2 regions of the Brevundimonas sp. CURTG3B2_SDJG genome follow, and region 2 is predicted to be linked to the other one. Evidence: riboswitches for the same ligand, from Rfam matches in the RefSeq annotation. Region 2 holds a riboswitch; the other holds the start of a gene.
What was found. A riboswitch is a leader RNA that binds a small molecule or an ion and turns the genes downstream of it on or off. The one in region 2 is predicted to bind S-adenosylmethionine.

Region 1 (4,615 bases), on a different contig from region 2:
CTTCGATCGGCGTCGGTCGCATCGAGCTGCAGCAGGGCCACGGGCTCGTCGGCGTGGGCGGCGGCCTCGGGGAGAGCCGGGGATGGAGACGGACAGGGGAAGGGCGGTCATGACGGCGTCCTTCAGGCGGCTTCGGCCGTCGACGCGGTGACGTCCAGCGCCGCGTCGAGGGCGGCCGACAGGTCCGCCAGCAGGTCCTCGGGATGCTCCAGGCCGATCGACAGGCGCAGCAGGCCGTCGGTGATGCCGGCCACGGTCCGGGCCTCGGGCGTCATCGCCGCATGGGTCATCAGGGCCGGGTGGGCGACCAGGCTCTCCACGCCGCCCAGCGATTCCGCCAGGGTGAAGACCTGCAGCGTGTCGGCGAAGGCGCGCGCGGCGTCCAGGCCGCCCTCCAGCTCGAAGCTCAGCATGGCGCCGAAGCCCGCCTGCTGCCGGGCGGCGATCTCATGCCCCGGATGGCTCTTCAGGCCCGGGTAGTTGACCTTGCGCACGGCCGGATGCGCCTCCAGCCATTCAGCGACGCGCCCCGCCGAGGCCTGCTGGCGCTCGACGCGGGCGAACAGGGTGCGAACGCCGCGCAGGGTCAGCCAGGCGTCGAACGGCGAGCCGGTGACGCCCAGGCAGTTGGCCCACCAGGTCAGCTGCTCCAAGTCGGCCGGATCCTTGGCCACCACGCAACCGCCGACCACGTCGGAGTGGCCGTTGATGTATTTGGTGGTCGAGTGGATCACCAGGTCGGCGCCCAGGGCGAGAGGGGTCTGCAGCGCCGGCGACAGGAAGGTGTTGTCCACCGCGGCCTTGCACCCGACGGCATGCGCGCGGGCGCAGATGTCGGCGACATCGACCACCCGCATCAGGGGATTGGACGGGGTCTCTATCAGGATCAGCTTGGGTCCGCGGGCGAAGGCCGCGTCCAGGACTCCACGGTCGTTCTGGTCGACGAAGGCGACCTCGAAATGGCCGCGGCGGGCGCGGGCGCACAGCAGCCGGTGCGTGCCGCCGTAGAGGTCGTGGGGGGCGATCAGCAGATCGCCGGGCTCGAGCGAGAAGAGGGCCAGATCGACCGCGGCCATTCCGGTCGCCGTCACCACCGCGCCGCAGCCGCCTTCCAGCTCGGCCAGGGTCTCGCCCAGCACGTCGCGGGTCGGATTGCCCGAGCGCGTGTAGTCGTAGCGCCGTTTCCCATCCAGGCCGTCGAAGCTGTAGTTCGACGACAGGTAGAGCGGCGGGATCACCGCGCCGTGCGTCGGGTCGGCGTTCACCCCGTGACGCGCGGCGGTCGTACAGGGGCGACAGTTGGAGGGGGCGGTCATGCGGCGAGCTCCGAGGGGCGGGCGTACAGGGGAGAAAGGGCGGCGTGCAGCGCCTGGGCGACCGCCTCGCGTTCCTTCAGGAAGGCGTCGTGGCCGAAGATCGAGGGGGCCTCGGTGAAGCGGCGCAGGGCGGGCGCCCGGCCGGCCAGCTCGCGCAGGTCCTCGATCGGCACCAGGCGGTCGGTGGTGAAGCCCAGGAGCGTCAGCGGGCAGCGGATGGCCTCGGGCTGGACCGCGTGGCGGTCCAGCGAGTCCGACAGAGCGATCCAGCGCGCGGCCGAGGTCGCCTCGGCGTAGTCGGCGCCGCGCGAGATCAGGTAGTCGCAGACCGGATAAGGGTCGCCCGCGCGGCCGGCGGGGTCCCGGCGAAACGCCAGTCGAACTCGTCGGCGGTGCGGTAGGTGGTCATGGCCAGCTCGCGGGCCAGGGCGACGCCCTCCGCCTCGCGGCCGCAGTCGCGGGCGAAGGCCAGCAGGCGGCGTTGCACCCCCGCGCCAGGCCGTGGCCGACGGGTGGGCGCGGTGCGCCGCGGAGATGACGATCAGTTCGCCGATCCGCTCGGGATAGGCCGCGGCGAAAGCCAGGCCGATGCAGCCGCCGTACGAGGCGCCGGCGAAGGCGTCGATCCGCGTCTCGCCCAGGGCGTCCAGCAGCAGCGCCAGCAGACGGGCTTGGTCGGTGGTGGTGATGGTCACGGTCGGTTCGGCCTTGCCCGGCGCCAGGTCGAAGGCCAGCACCCGCACCCGCTCCAGATCGACGGCGCCGCCGGGCCGCACCGCCCACGACCACCAGCGCGCGGCGAAACGTCCGCTGGAGATGCCGCCGGCGACGACGATCAGCGGGCCCTGTTCCGGTCCATGCAGGCGGCCCGTGATCGTGGACGCGCTCAGCCGCTCGCCGGACTCCAGCCGGAAATCCTCGGGGATGGGGGCGACAACGTCCCGTCCGGGCGCTTCGTCGATCTGCCAGTCTTTGGACGCCAACGTCCGCTCCAGGTCTCGATCATCGAAACCTGCGGGGACGACCAAATCCGGCGTGACAGACCCGTGAAGTCGGCCGGTCCCGAACGCGAGGGACCGTCGCTTCACTCATCTCTCGCGGCCCTTTCTGAGGGACCTCGCAGGAGTTGGCACCATCTCCAGGATCGGGTGGATCACTGGAAGGTTGCCCCGGCGTCAAAGGGCCTATCCCTCAGCCGGTCTTGATGAGTGCCCTTACCGTGACGAACCCGCCGGGATGCGTCAACCCCTCAAGAATGCTGCGAGTGCGAATTGCGGTTCCGCTTCGAAGTCGGCGAATTTCAACCGGCGATTCGGGCTGTATTGGTGAAAACGGACCCATATGCGCGCGAGTTCCTGCATTTCAGCAACAAAATATCATAAATCATCGTCCGCCCACTTGCGCATTTCGCAGATGCGGTAAACAGTTCGCAACTGCGTAAAGACATCCTTGGGGGATTGAGATGACTCGACTTCGCAGCAGCCTCGCCACCGGCCTGGCCCTCTTCGCAACCGCTTTCGCGAGCGCGGCCGTCGCCGCGCCGGCCGCGCCGCCTTCGCTTCTGGCTCACCAGGTTCCCCTGGCGCTGGACGGCGCCGGAACGGCCTGGCTGGCGACGTCGACGGCCCTGGTCCTGTTGATGACCCTGCCGGGCCTGGCCCTGTTCTATGGCGGCATGGTCCGCCGCAAGAACGTCATCGCCACCATCACCCAGTCGGTCGGCGTGTTCGCCGTGGCGACCCTGGTCTGGTTCGTCGCCGGCTACAGCATCGCCTTCGGCAAGGCCGGGGCCTTCGGCGGCCACGCCGCGGACCTCCTCAACCAGTATGTCGGCGGTTTCGACGCCGTCTTCCTGAACGGCGTGGGGATGGAGACGGCGCACAGCCTGCTGCCGGGCATTCCCGAATTCGTCTTCCTGTCGTTCCAACTGACCTTCGCCATCATCACCCCGGCCCTGGTCACCGGCGCCTTCGCCGAACGCCTGAAGTACACCGGCCTGCTGCTGTTCACGGCGCTGTGGTCGCTCCTGGTCTACGCCCCGATCGCCCACTGGGTGTGGGGCGGCGGCTTCCTGGGTTCGGCCGGGGTGCTGGACTTCGCCGGCGGGGCGGTGGTGCACGTCAACTCCGGCGTCGCCGGTCTGGTCTGCGCCCTCTTCCTCGGGGCCCGCAAGGGCTACGGCAAGGAGCCGATCAACCCGCACAATCCGGTGCTGACCATGATCGGCGCCTCGCTGCTGCTGGTCGGCTGGATCGGCTTCAACGCGGGCTCGGCCGGCGGCGCCAACGCCTTGGCCGGCGTGGCCCTGATCAACACCATCCTGGCCGCCGCGGCCGCCGCCCTGTCGTGGAAGCTGGTCGAGGTGCTGGAGAAGAAGAAGATCTCGCTGATCGGCATGCTGTCGGGCGTGGTCGCGGGCCTGGTGGCCATCACCCCGGCCGCCGGCTTCGTCGATCCCAAGGGCGCGGTGATCATCGGCCTGATCGCCGGCCCGGTCTGCTACGCCGCGTCGGTCTGGATCAAGAAGCTGCTGCGCTACGACGACAGCCTGGACGCCTTCGGCATCCATGGCGCGGGCGGCCTGGCGGGCGCCCTGCTGACCGGGCTGTTCGCCACCACCGCGATCAACAGCCTGTCCGAAGGGGCCAACGTCATGACCCAGCTGATCGGCCTGGGCTGGACCATCGGCTACAGCGCGATCGGCACCTTCGTCATCCTGGTGATCTGCAAGTTCACCACCGGCCTGCGCGTCAGCGCGGCCGCCGAGGAGGAGGGGCTGGACGCCCACCTGCACGGGGAGGCGCTGGAAGCCGTCTAGGACATCAGTACCGCCGGACGCGGAGCCTCCCTTTCGCGTCCGGCCCAGCGTTCGCGTGCCGACATCGAAACAACAGGGGATACCGATGAAGAGACTCGCCTTCGCCTGCGCGGCCGCCCTGGCCGCCCTCGCCGCCGCCACGACCGCCTCGGCCCAGGAGGCCGACGTGGCCTGGAACGTCGGGGTCACGAGCGACTACGTGTTCCGCGGCTTCAGCCAGACCGACGAAAACGTCGCCGTCCAAGGCGGCGTGGACGTGACCTACGGCAGCTTCTACGCTGGCGCCTGGGCCTCCAACGTCGACTTCGGCGACGACACCGACGCCGAGGTCGACTTCTATGGCGGCTGGCGGCCGGAAGCCGGCGGCTTCAACCTGGACCTGGGCGTGATCGCCTATCTCTACGTCAACGCGCCGGATGCGGCCGACTACGACTACATCGAGCTGAAGGCCGCGGCCTCGCGCGCCATCGGCCCGGTGACC
Region 2 (8,740 bases):
GCGATCAGGGCGTGGGCGTTGTCGACCTCGGCGCGCAGGAGAGCGCCGTTGTCCTTGATCCACTCGCGGGTCAGGAAGATCGCGATCTCGCCCTTGGTCAGGTTGTCGTCGGTGGCCTGCTCGATCTCCTTGGTCATCTGCTTGAAGGCGTCGGTGCCTTCGGCCGGCAGGGCGCCGGACTCGTCGCGGGCGCTGTCCTGGACCGAGGCGATCAGGCGCTCGCGCAGCTCGGGCGTGAGCACCGGCACGGGCAGCTGGCGCGAGGAGTAGGTGAAGGTGTTCCGGTACGTCGGCCCGGTCAGCTCGGTCTTCGGCGGCGACCCCTCGAAGGCGTAGGGCGTGGCGTAGGGAATTTCTGGGTTCTGATAGCTCAGCGACACGATCACCTGCAGGGTGGTGGCGTCCTCCGACAGGCGATAGGAGGCGGCGACCTCCACCGCATCGTTGACGACCCCCGGCGCGGTCAGCTTCTGAACGGTCGAGACGTCGGCGACGACCACGCCCGGGCCGCCGTCCGCGTCGATCTGGCGTCGGAAATGTTCGGCCAGCGAGGCGTTCAGCGCGTCGACCGGCATCACCTCGGCGATCTCGTCGGCGGCCTGGGTGGCCCGGCGGGCGGGGAAGGAGTTGACGATGGCGTCCAGGGTGGCCGAGACCAGCGCCCCGATCAGGCCGTAGCTGGCGCCGGCGGCGGAGCTGTCCTGGGCGAACCAGGTCTTGCCCACGCCGTGGTTGTCTTCCGACACGGCGAAGGTTGTCGGCCCCATCGCCGCGATCTGGCCGTCGTTCAGCGGACGGGCGTTGGGCACGGGCGTCGTCGCGCACGCGGCCAGGGACAGCGCGCCGAGCGCGCAGACGAGAACTCGCATAGGTAATCCCCCAGGCCTGTCCCCTCCCGGAACAGGTTAACGCCCAAGCCTATCTCCGACGGGCCGGATTGTGTCAATCTCGGGGCAAGGGCCGGGACGCGCCCTGCGCGGATCAGTCGCCGTAGCTGTCGTAGCGGTTCCCGTGAGCCAGGTTGCCGAACTTGGTCGTGTCGGCGTCGAAGCTCAGCTTGACGATGCCGATGGGGCCGTGACGCTGCTTGCCGATGACCACCTCGGCCTGGTTGCGCAGGCGATCCATGTCCTCCTGCCACTGCAGGTGTTCGGGCGAGCCTTCGCGAGGCTCGGCGCGGCCCAGGTAGTAGCTTTCGCGGTACACGAACATGACGCAGTCGGCGTCCTGTTCGATCGAGCCCGATTCCCGCAGATCCGACAGCTGGGGCCGCTTGTCCTCGCGCTGTTCGACCTGACGCGAGAGCTGCGACAGGGCGATGATCGGCACCGACAGCTCCTTGGCCAGGGCCTTCAGGCCGCCGGTGATCTCGGAGACCTCTTGCACGCGGTTCTTCTGGCTGTTGCCCTCGCCGGTGGTCACCAGCTGAAGGTAGTCGACGATGATCAGGTCCAGGCCGTGGTCCTGGCGCTTCAGCCGGCGCGCGCGGCGGCCAGCTTGGAGATCGACAGGCCGCCGGTGGCGTCGATGAACAGCGGGCTCTCGCCGATCTCGACCGCCGCCTCGCGGATCTTGCCGAAGTCCGAGGCGTTGATCTCGCCCTTGCGCAGCTTGTCCGAGGACACGCCCGAGGCGTCGGCCAGGATCCGCATGGCCAGCTGTTCGGCGCTCATTTCCAGCGAGTAGAAGGCGACCACGCCGCCGCTCACCGTCTTGCGGCCCTCCGGCGTCGGCTCCCAGCGGTAATTGCGGGCGACGTTGAAGGCGATGTTGGTGGCAAGCGCCGTCTTGCCCATCGACGGACGGCCCGCGAGGATCAGCAGGTCGGACGGATGCAGGCCGCCCAGCTTCTGGTCCAGGTCGTCCAGGTTGGTCGCCAGGCCGGCCAGCTTGCCGTCGCGCTGATAGGCCTCGGCGGCCATCTGCACCGCGCCGCTGAGGGCGTGGCTGAAGCTGACGAAGCCCGATGACGGCTTGCCGGTCTCGGCCAGGGTGTAGAGCTGCTGCTCGGCGCTCTCGATCTGGTCGATGGCCGCGGTCTCGGGCTGGGGCGCCTCCTTGATGATCTCGCCGCCGATGCGGATCAGGTCGCGGCGCAGCGCCAGGTCGTAAACCACCCGGGCGTAGTCCGGCGCATTGGCCGCCGGCGGGGCCCGGTCGACCAGGTCGGCCAGGTAGCGCAGGCCGCCGAACTCCTGGAAGGCCGGGTCCTGCTTGAAGCGCTCCATCAGGATGGTCGGCTCGGCCAGCATGCCCTGGCGGATGTGGTCCTCGATCGCGTCGTAGAGTCGCTGGTGGAAGGGCTCGTAGAAATGGCTGCCGCGCAGGCGGTCGCTGAGCCGTTCGAAGACGGCGTTGTCGAACATGAGCGAGCCCAGCAGCGCCTGTTCCGCCTCCAGATTGTGGGGCAGGGAGGGGACGGAGCCGGGATCCATCGGGGACGGGAAGCTGACGGGGGCGAAGGCGTTCATCGGGGTCATCTCATGCCCCATGCGCCCAAGCTACGTCATGCTCGGTCGTATCCTTCGGCGGGGACAGAATCCTGCGCCTGTGGATGCGGCCGAAATTCCGCTGACGGATCAGTTAACGGCTCAGCTCGCGCAGGGATAGCGCGACGCCATCCAGGCGCGGACGCCGTCGGTGACGCTCATCCGCTGGCGGCGCGCCTGCGGGATGCCGTTCAGATGAGCCAGGAACTGAGGAATGTTGAGGTTGATCCGCTCGGGCGGGCAGGCGGGCGGCGTCCGGCCGGCGGCGCGCGCTGCGTCGATCTCGCCTCCGACCGTGCGGAAGGCCCGCTCGGCCTCGCCCCTTCAGCCGGTGGGTGTCCGGCCGCAGCATGGCCGAGGGGTTCATCGGGATCCGGTTCGCCCGGGTGACGAAATCGTCCAGCGTCATTCCTGACTGGGCCGAGGCCGAACCGGCGAACAGACAGGCGGCGAGAACCGCGACGACGACCGCACGCATGAAGACCTCTCCCTCGAACGGCTCAGCTTGCCGCGAAGTTTGCGGCGAAACAACGGTCGGCGGCGCGGGCGGGGGAGGGGCCGCCCGCGCCGCCTCCACTCACCAGTTCAAACCGACGCGGGCGTAGACGAAGCGCCCGTTGAAGCCGAACGGCGAGTAGTATGGGAAGCCCAGCACGCCGTTGCTGTTCAGCGTCTCGGGCACGGCGTCCGGGTATTCGTCGAAGGCGTTGTCGACGCCCAGGGCCAGGGTGATCCGATCGTTGGGCTGGAACCGGCCTTCGAAGTCGAACACGGTCTTGTCGCCGGTGGAGTAGTCGCCCGCCGCGGTCGACCCGGGCTGCAGCACGCTGGCGTAGTAGGTCGTCCGGGCGGTCAGGCCCCAGCGCCCATAGCTCCAGTCGGCGTTGGCCGAGACCTTGGTGTCGGGCGTGCCCTCCTCGATGGTCAGGATGCGCTGGCGGCTGAACAGCGGCGGCGGCGAGGGCAGGGTGGAGGTCGAGGTCGGGAAGCGGTCGACCGAGACGTCGTTGACGTTGGCGGCGACCGTGAAGTCCCAGTCGCCGTAGGTCTCGGTGTTCAGGCGATAGCGGCCGACCACGTCGATCCCCTGGGTGCTCGTCTCGACCCCGTTGACGAAGAAGCGCGCGGCCTGGATGCCCAACGGGTCCAGAATGGCGGCCACCGCCGGGTTGACGATCACGCCGGCGGAGTTGCGGCCCGCCAACAGTTCCGACAGAACGATCTGGTCCTCGATGTCGATCTGATAGGCGTCGATCGTCAGGTCGAAGTCGCCGAAGCGGAACACGGCGCCGAGCGTGTAGTTGGTCGAGGTTTCGGCATCCAGCGGCTGGCCGCCCAGCAGCCGCGCGACCGGGCTGGTGGCCGGGAAGGTGCCGGTCTCCACCACCGCGCCGTTCTGGATCACCGAGGCGGTCGAGGTGAAGTAGGACTGCTGCAGCGACGGCGCCCGGAAGCCGGTCGAGACCGAACCCCTGAGGGCGAAGGACGGCGTGAAGTCGTAGCGCGCCGAGATCTTGCCCGTAGTCGAGTTCCCGAAGTCGGAATAGTCCTCGAAGCGGACGGCGCCGGCGATGGTGAACTGCTCCGTTACGGGGGCCTCGACGTCGACATAGACGCCGACGGCGGTGCGGTCCTCGTCCACTTCGTTGGAGGGCTGGAAGCCGACGAAGCCCTGGGCGCCGCCCGCCAGCGCCGTGTTCCCGCCCAGCGGACCGCGGTTCCAGGATTCGGGCTGGCCAGCCTGGATCTCATAGGTCTCGCGGCGGGCCTCCAGGCCCACTGCGACGTTCAGGGGGGCGTAAAGGCCGACCTCGAACTGCCGCGTGAAATCCGCGCCCAGGACCAGCTGGTCGTAGATCAGCGAGCCGGAATCGAAACTGGTCGGCGAGGCGGCGCCATAGGTGGCGTTCAGCGAATCCTCCGTCCGGAAATCCAGGGCGTTGCGGCCGTAGACCAGGTTCACGTCCGCGTCCCAGCCGCCGACGGACCCGCGCAGCCCTCCCGCCAGCGACACGTCCTGCGAGTTGATGGCGATCTTGGGCAGGAAGCCGTTCGGATAGATGGCCGGGACGTTGTTGGTGTTATTGGCCAGACGCGGGAAGGCGGCGCTTTCGCTGTCGCGGTCCTGATAGCCGGCCCAGCCGTAGGCTTCCCACCCATTACCCAGCGGCGCGCCGGCGTTGGCGAACACGGTCCACTGCTCGACCTCGGGATCGCCGAAGCGGGCGGTGACTGCGGCGGGCGTCACGCGCGGATCCAGGTCCGAGCGGTTGGTCGGGTCCCGCTGAAGGTACTCCGCGCTCAGGGTCAGGAAGCCCTCGGACCCCAGCCGGAAGCCCTGCCAGGCCGAGGCGGTCAGGGTCCCGCCATCCTCGATGTCCGCCGCCCGCGCGGGCGGTGTCGACGGTCGTATAGTACTGGCCAAGCGTGAGCGTCGCGCCGCCGCCGCTGTCCGCCTCGCGCAGGCGCAGGTTCACCACGCCGGCGATGGCGTCCGAGCCGTACTGGGCCGACGCCCCGTCGCGCAGCACTTCGACGCGCTCCAGGGCGCCTGAGGGGATGGTGTTCAGGTCGACCGCCGCCGAGCCGCGTCCGACCGAACCGTTGACGTTGACCAGGGCCGAGGCGTGGCGCCGCGTGCTGTTGACTAGGACCAGGGTCTGGTCGGGCGACAGGCCGCGCAGGGTGGCGGGGCGGATGGAGTCGGTGCCGTCGACGACCGCCGGACGCTGGAAGGTGAGCGACGGCACGGCCTGGGCGAGGGCGGCGGCCAGTTCGGTGGTGCCGCGGTTCTGCAGGTCCTCGGCGGTGACCACGTCGACGGGGGCTAGGGTGTCCAGGCGCGAGCGGTTGGGCGCGCGGGTGCCGGTGACCACCACTTCGTCGATGACGGTGGTTTCCTCCTGGGGCGCGGCCGGAAGGGAAGGGCTCTGGGCGACGGCGGCGCCGGCCAGCAGGGCCGGGGCCGAGGCGGCGGCGAACAGGGCGATGCGGAGAGAGGTGCGGATCATTTTCTTGTTCTCGATGAGACGCAGAGGGCCGCGCGGCGTCGCGCGCAGCGATCGCCGATGGGGCTTTGCGGTTTTGTTGAAGTCAGGTCGCGACGTCGCCGGCAGAGGGTCAGCCGGTTACAGCGAACGTCGACATCGCATGGGGCCGGTGCGCCGGGCGCGCATGCCGGCGGCGAGGACGGTCGGGGAATGAGGCGTGAGGTCACGCATGGTCGTCTCCCGCTCGATCGGGAACCGCTTCGGTGACAAAAAGAGGGATTCCGGGCTTCGCCGGTCCTCTCATCTGCCGCGACCCGGGGAAGGGTCCCGAAGGAGTTGGCACCTTACGGAGGTCCGCAGGTTGCCCCGGCGTCCAAGGGCCTTTTCCCTCAGCCGGTCTCGATGAGCCGGTTCAGATATTGCGGTGCAGCAGAACACCGTCAAGGGACCGACATAAAAATATCATCGTCCCACCCGTCATGGCCGGGCTTGTCCCGGCCATCGAGGATCTCCGACTGGCGCCAGCTTGGCTCAACCGCGGCGCTTCGCCTCCGGAAGGCGTTTATGGATGGCCGGGACAAGCCCGGCCATGACGCGCGTTGGTGAAACCACCGATCCTCAACGGATGCGGCGTGACCAGCCTAGCCGAAACAGGGATAGGTCCGCTCGGCCCAAGTCAGCAGCGCATCCTCCAGGGTCTCGGTCGCCCGAAGCTCCGCCGGCATCTCCAGCGCGTCGAGCGCCGCGACGATGTCGTTCGACGTCAGCGCCTGCGTGTCGGGCAGGCAGTTCGGCGGGCGATGCCCCGCGCGCCGCGCCGCGTCCTGAGCTTCGCGGACGGCGACGACGGCGTCTTCCCCGGCCTTCACCATCCGTCGGGTGTCGGGCTGCAGGTGGGCGGCGGAGTTTCGGTTGACCTGCTGGTTGAGGGCCAGGAACTCCTCGACCGTCATCTTGGGTTCGGGGGCGCCGGCGCAGGCGGCCAGGGCCGCCAGGGCGACGAGCGGGGCGAACAGGCGGTCGATCATGGCGTCTCTCCGGCGTTGCGGCATCCTACGCCGGGCGAGACGGGGACCTACTCTCCTTTCCTGACGCGCCAGGGTCCCGGAACGAAACGGCGGCGCGGAGGGATCCGCGCCGCCGTCGACGGTTCGTCTTGGAGGACGATCAGATCAAGCCTCGGTTCCGAGGCCTTCCTGTTGGCCGGCGCCGCCGGCGACCATGTCCGCGGCCTGTTCGGCGGCGACTTCACGGTCGGCGTCGTAGGCGACTTGATCACGTCCTCGCCGCGGGCCTGGCGCTCGGCTTCTTCGGCCGAACGCGCCACGTTGATCTTGACCGTGGCCGAGACCTCGGCGTGCAGGCGGACCAGCACGTCGTGGACGCCCAGCGTCTTGATCGCGGTGTTGAGCACGACCTGCGAGCGCTCGACCTTGCCGCCTTCGGCCTGGACGGCCTCGGCGACGTCGCGGCCGGCGACCGAACCGTACAGCTGACCGGTCTCGCCCGCCTGGCGGATCATGACGTAGGTCTGGCCGTCGATCTTGTCGGCGATCTTCTGCGCTTCGGCCTTGTTCTTCTCGTTGCGCTGCTCGATGGCGGCGCGGTCGAGTTCGAAGGCCTTCAGGTTGGCGGCGGTGGCCCGGCGGGCCTTGTCGCGCGGCAGAAGGAAGTTGCGGGCGAAGCCGTCCTTGACAGTGACGACGTCGCCGATGGCGCCGAGGTTATCGACGCGTTCCAGCAGAACGACCTTCATCTTACTTCACCACGTAGGGCAGGAGGGCCAGGTAGCGGGCGCGCTTGATGGCCTTGGCCAGTTCGCGCTGCTTCTTCTGGGAGACGGCCGTGATGCGCGACGGGACGATCTTGCCGCGTTCGCTGATGTAGCGCTGCAGCAGCTTGACGTCCTTGTAGTCGATCTTCGGCGCGTTCGGGCCGGAGAACGGGCACACCTTGCGGCGGCGGTAGAACGGGCGGCGGGCCGGGCCGGAGCCGGCCGGCGCGCCCGGGATCGGGGCGGTGGTGTCGGTCATGTTCCGGGTTCCTTAGAAGGCGGCTTCGGCGGCGGCGTCGTCGCGGGGACCGCGCTCGCGCTCGCGCTCACGTTCACGCTCGCGGCGGGCCAGCAGCGGCGACAGCTCCAGGTCGAGCTCCTCGACGCGGACCGTCAGCCAGCGCAGCACGTCTTCGTTGATCGACAGCTGACGCTCGACCTCGGCCATGGCGGCCGCGGGGGCGTCGATCGCGAGCAGCGAATAGTGCGCCTTGCGGTTCTTCTTGACCCGGTAGGTCAGGTTGCGCAGACCCCAGTACTCGATCTTGGCGACGCGCCGCCGTTTTCCTCGATCAGAGCCTTGATGGTGTCGTTCAGCGCTTCGGCCTGCTGCGCGGAGATATCCTGGCGCGACATGACCGTGTGCTCGTAAAGAGCCATGCGGTGGTCTCCCTTGTGGACGCCGGCGCGGATCGGACCGGGTTCAGTCCGTTCCACGATGGTTCCCGAAGCGGCGGCCGGGATGACTTCCCGAACCCTTTGGAACTCCGCGCCGGGACCGAAGCCCTGGAAAGCGGGCGCGTATAGGGGAAAAGCCGGCGCGGGGCAAGGCGGGGAAGCCGAGGTCGTGTGCTCACGAGAGTGGACCTTCAGAATGTCGGCGATGGGTGGAAAGCAGACGCTCATGCAGTAGGCTCCGACCCATCTTGGAGATGCTCTATGGACGACCTTGCACTCGCCTTCGAAGCAGCGGCAGTTGGACGACCATGCCGCGCTGAACGTCGGGAGTCGGATTGGGCGTTTGATCTCCAGGATGACACCGGCTTTGCAGTTGGCTGTCACTGGCGATTGATTTCACCGGACGGGATCGCACTTACCGACGAGGACGACGGGCAGCGATTTGGTTTGCCGGAGCCTGTCGATGCCGAGAACAATGCGAACGCTCTGCTCAGCGGGGCCACAGTAATCTCCGCGACCGTAGACCGGTTGACCGCGGACTTATGCCTCCGGTTCTCGAACGACTTGCGTCTCGATGTCGTCAACAACTCCTCTGGCTACGAAGGTTGGCAGGGCAGCTTCTCTCACCGGGGCAAGGCGACATCCATCATCGCCCTCGGGGAGGCAGACTCGCCTTTTTCTAAGGTCCGCTGCGGGCCGACCGCGGGCTTTGGCTTCGTGCGCGACGGCGGACCTCGCCGGACCTGTAAGTGCACGCCCTAGGCCGCCCGCCGATCCCCCCGCGGCGCCAGCAGCACCACCGTCTCCAC

Region 1: another riboswitch for S-adenosylmethionine. It lies ahead of AC2W7C_RS12370 (alpha/beta fold hydrolase); the one in region 2 lies ahead of AC2W7C_RS08680 (TonB-dependent receptor plug domain-containing protein).

Annotation. Positions count from the first base shown of each region.
Region 1 is NZ_JBNFOJ010000182.1:45-4,659, forward strand. It holds gene metB (cystathionine gamma-synthase) at 123-1,316, opposite strand; gene AC2W7C_RS12370 (alpha/beta fold hydrolase) at 1,313-2,299, opposite strand; SAM riboswitch class I at 2,402-2,527, opposite strand; gene AC2W7C_RS12375 (ammonium transporter) at 2,779-4,134, shown strand; gene AC2W7C_RS12380 (TorF family putative porin) at 4,220-4,615, shown strand, end outside.
Region 2 is NZ_JBNFOJ010000103.1:685-9,424, forward strand. It holds gene AC2W7C_RS08665 (hypothetical protein) at 1-869, opposite strand, end outside; partial or broken gene AC2W7C_RS08670 (replicative DNA helicase) at 982-2,471, opposite strand; gene AC2W7C_RS08675 (TonB-dependent receptor plug domain-containing protein) at 3,067-4,737, opposite strand; gene AC2W7C_RS08680 (TonB-dependent receptor plug domain-containing protein) at 4,649-5,500, opposite strand; SAM riboswitch class I at 5,777-5,888, opposite strand; gene AC2W7C_RS08685 (hypothetical protein) at 6,121-6,507, opposite strand; partial or broken gene rplI (50S ribosomal protein L9) at 6,652-7,235, opposite strand; gene rpsR (30S ribosomal protein S18) at 7,237-7,512, opposite strand; partial or broken gene rpsF (30S ribosomal protein S6) at 7,525-7,913, opposite strand; gene AC2W7C_RS08705 (hypothetical protein) at 8,193-8,693, shown strand; partial or broken gene AC2W7C_RS08710 (diguanylate cyclase) at 8,690-8,740, opposite strand, start outside.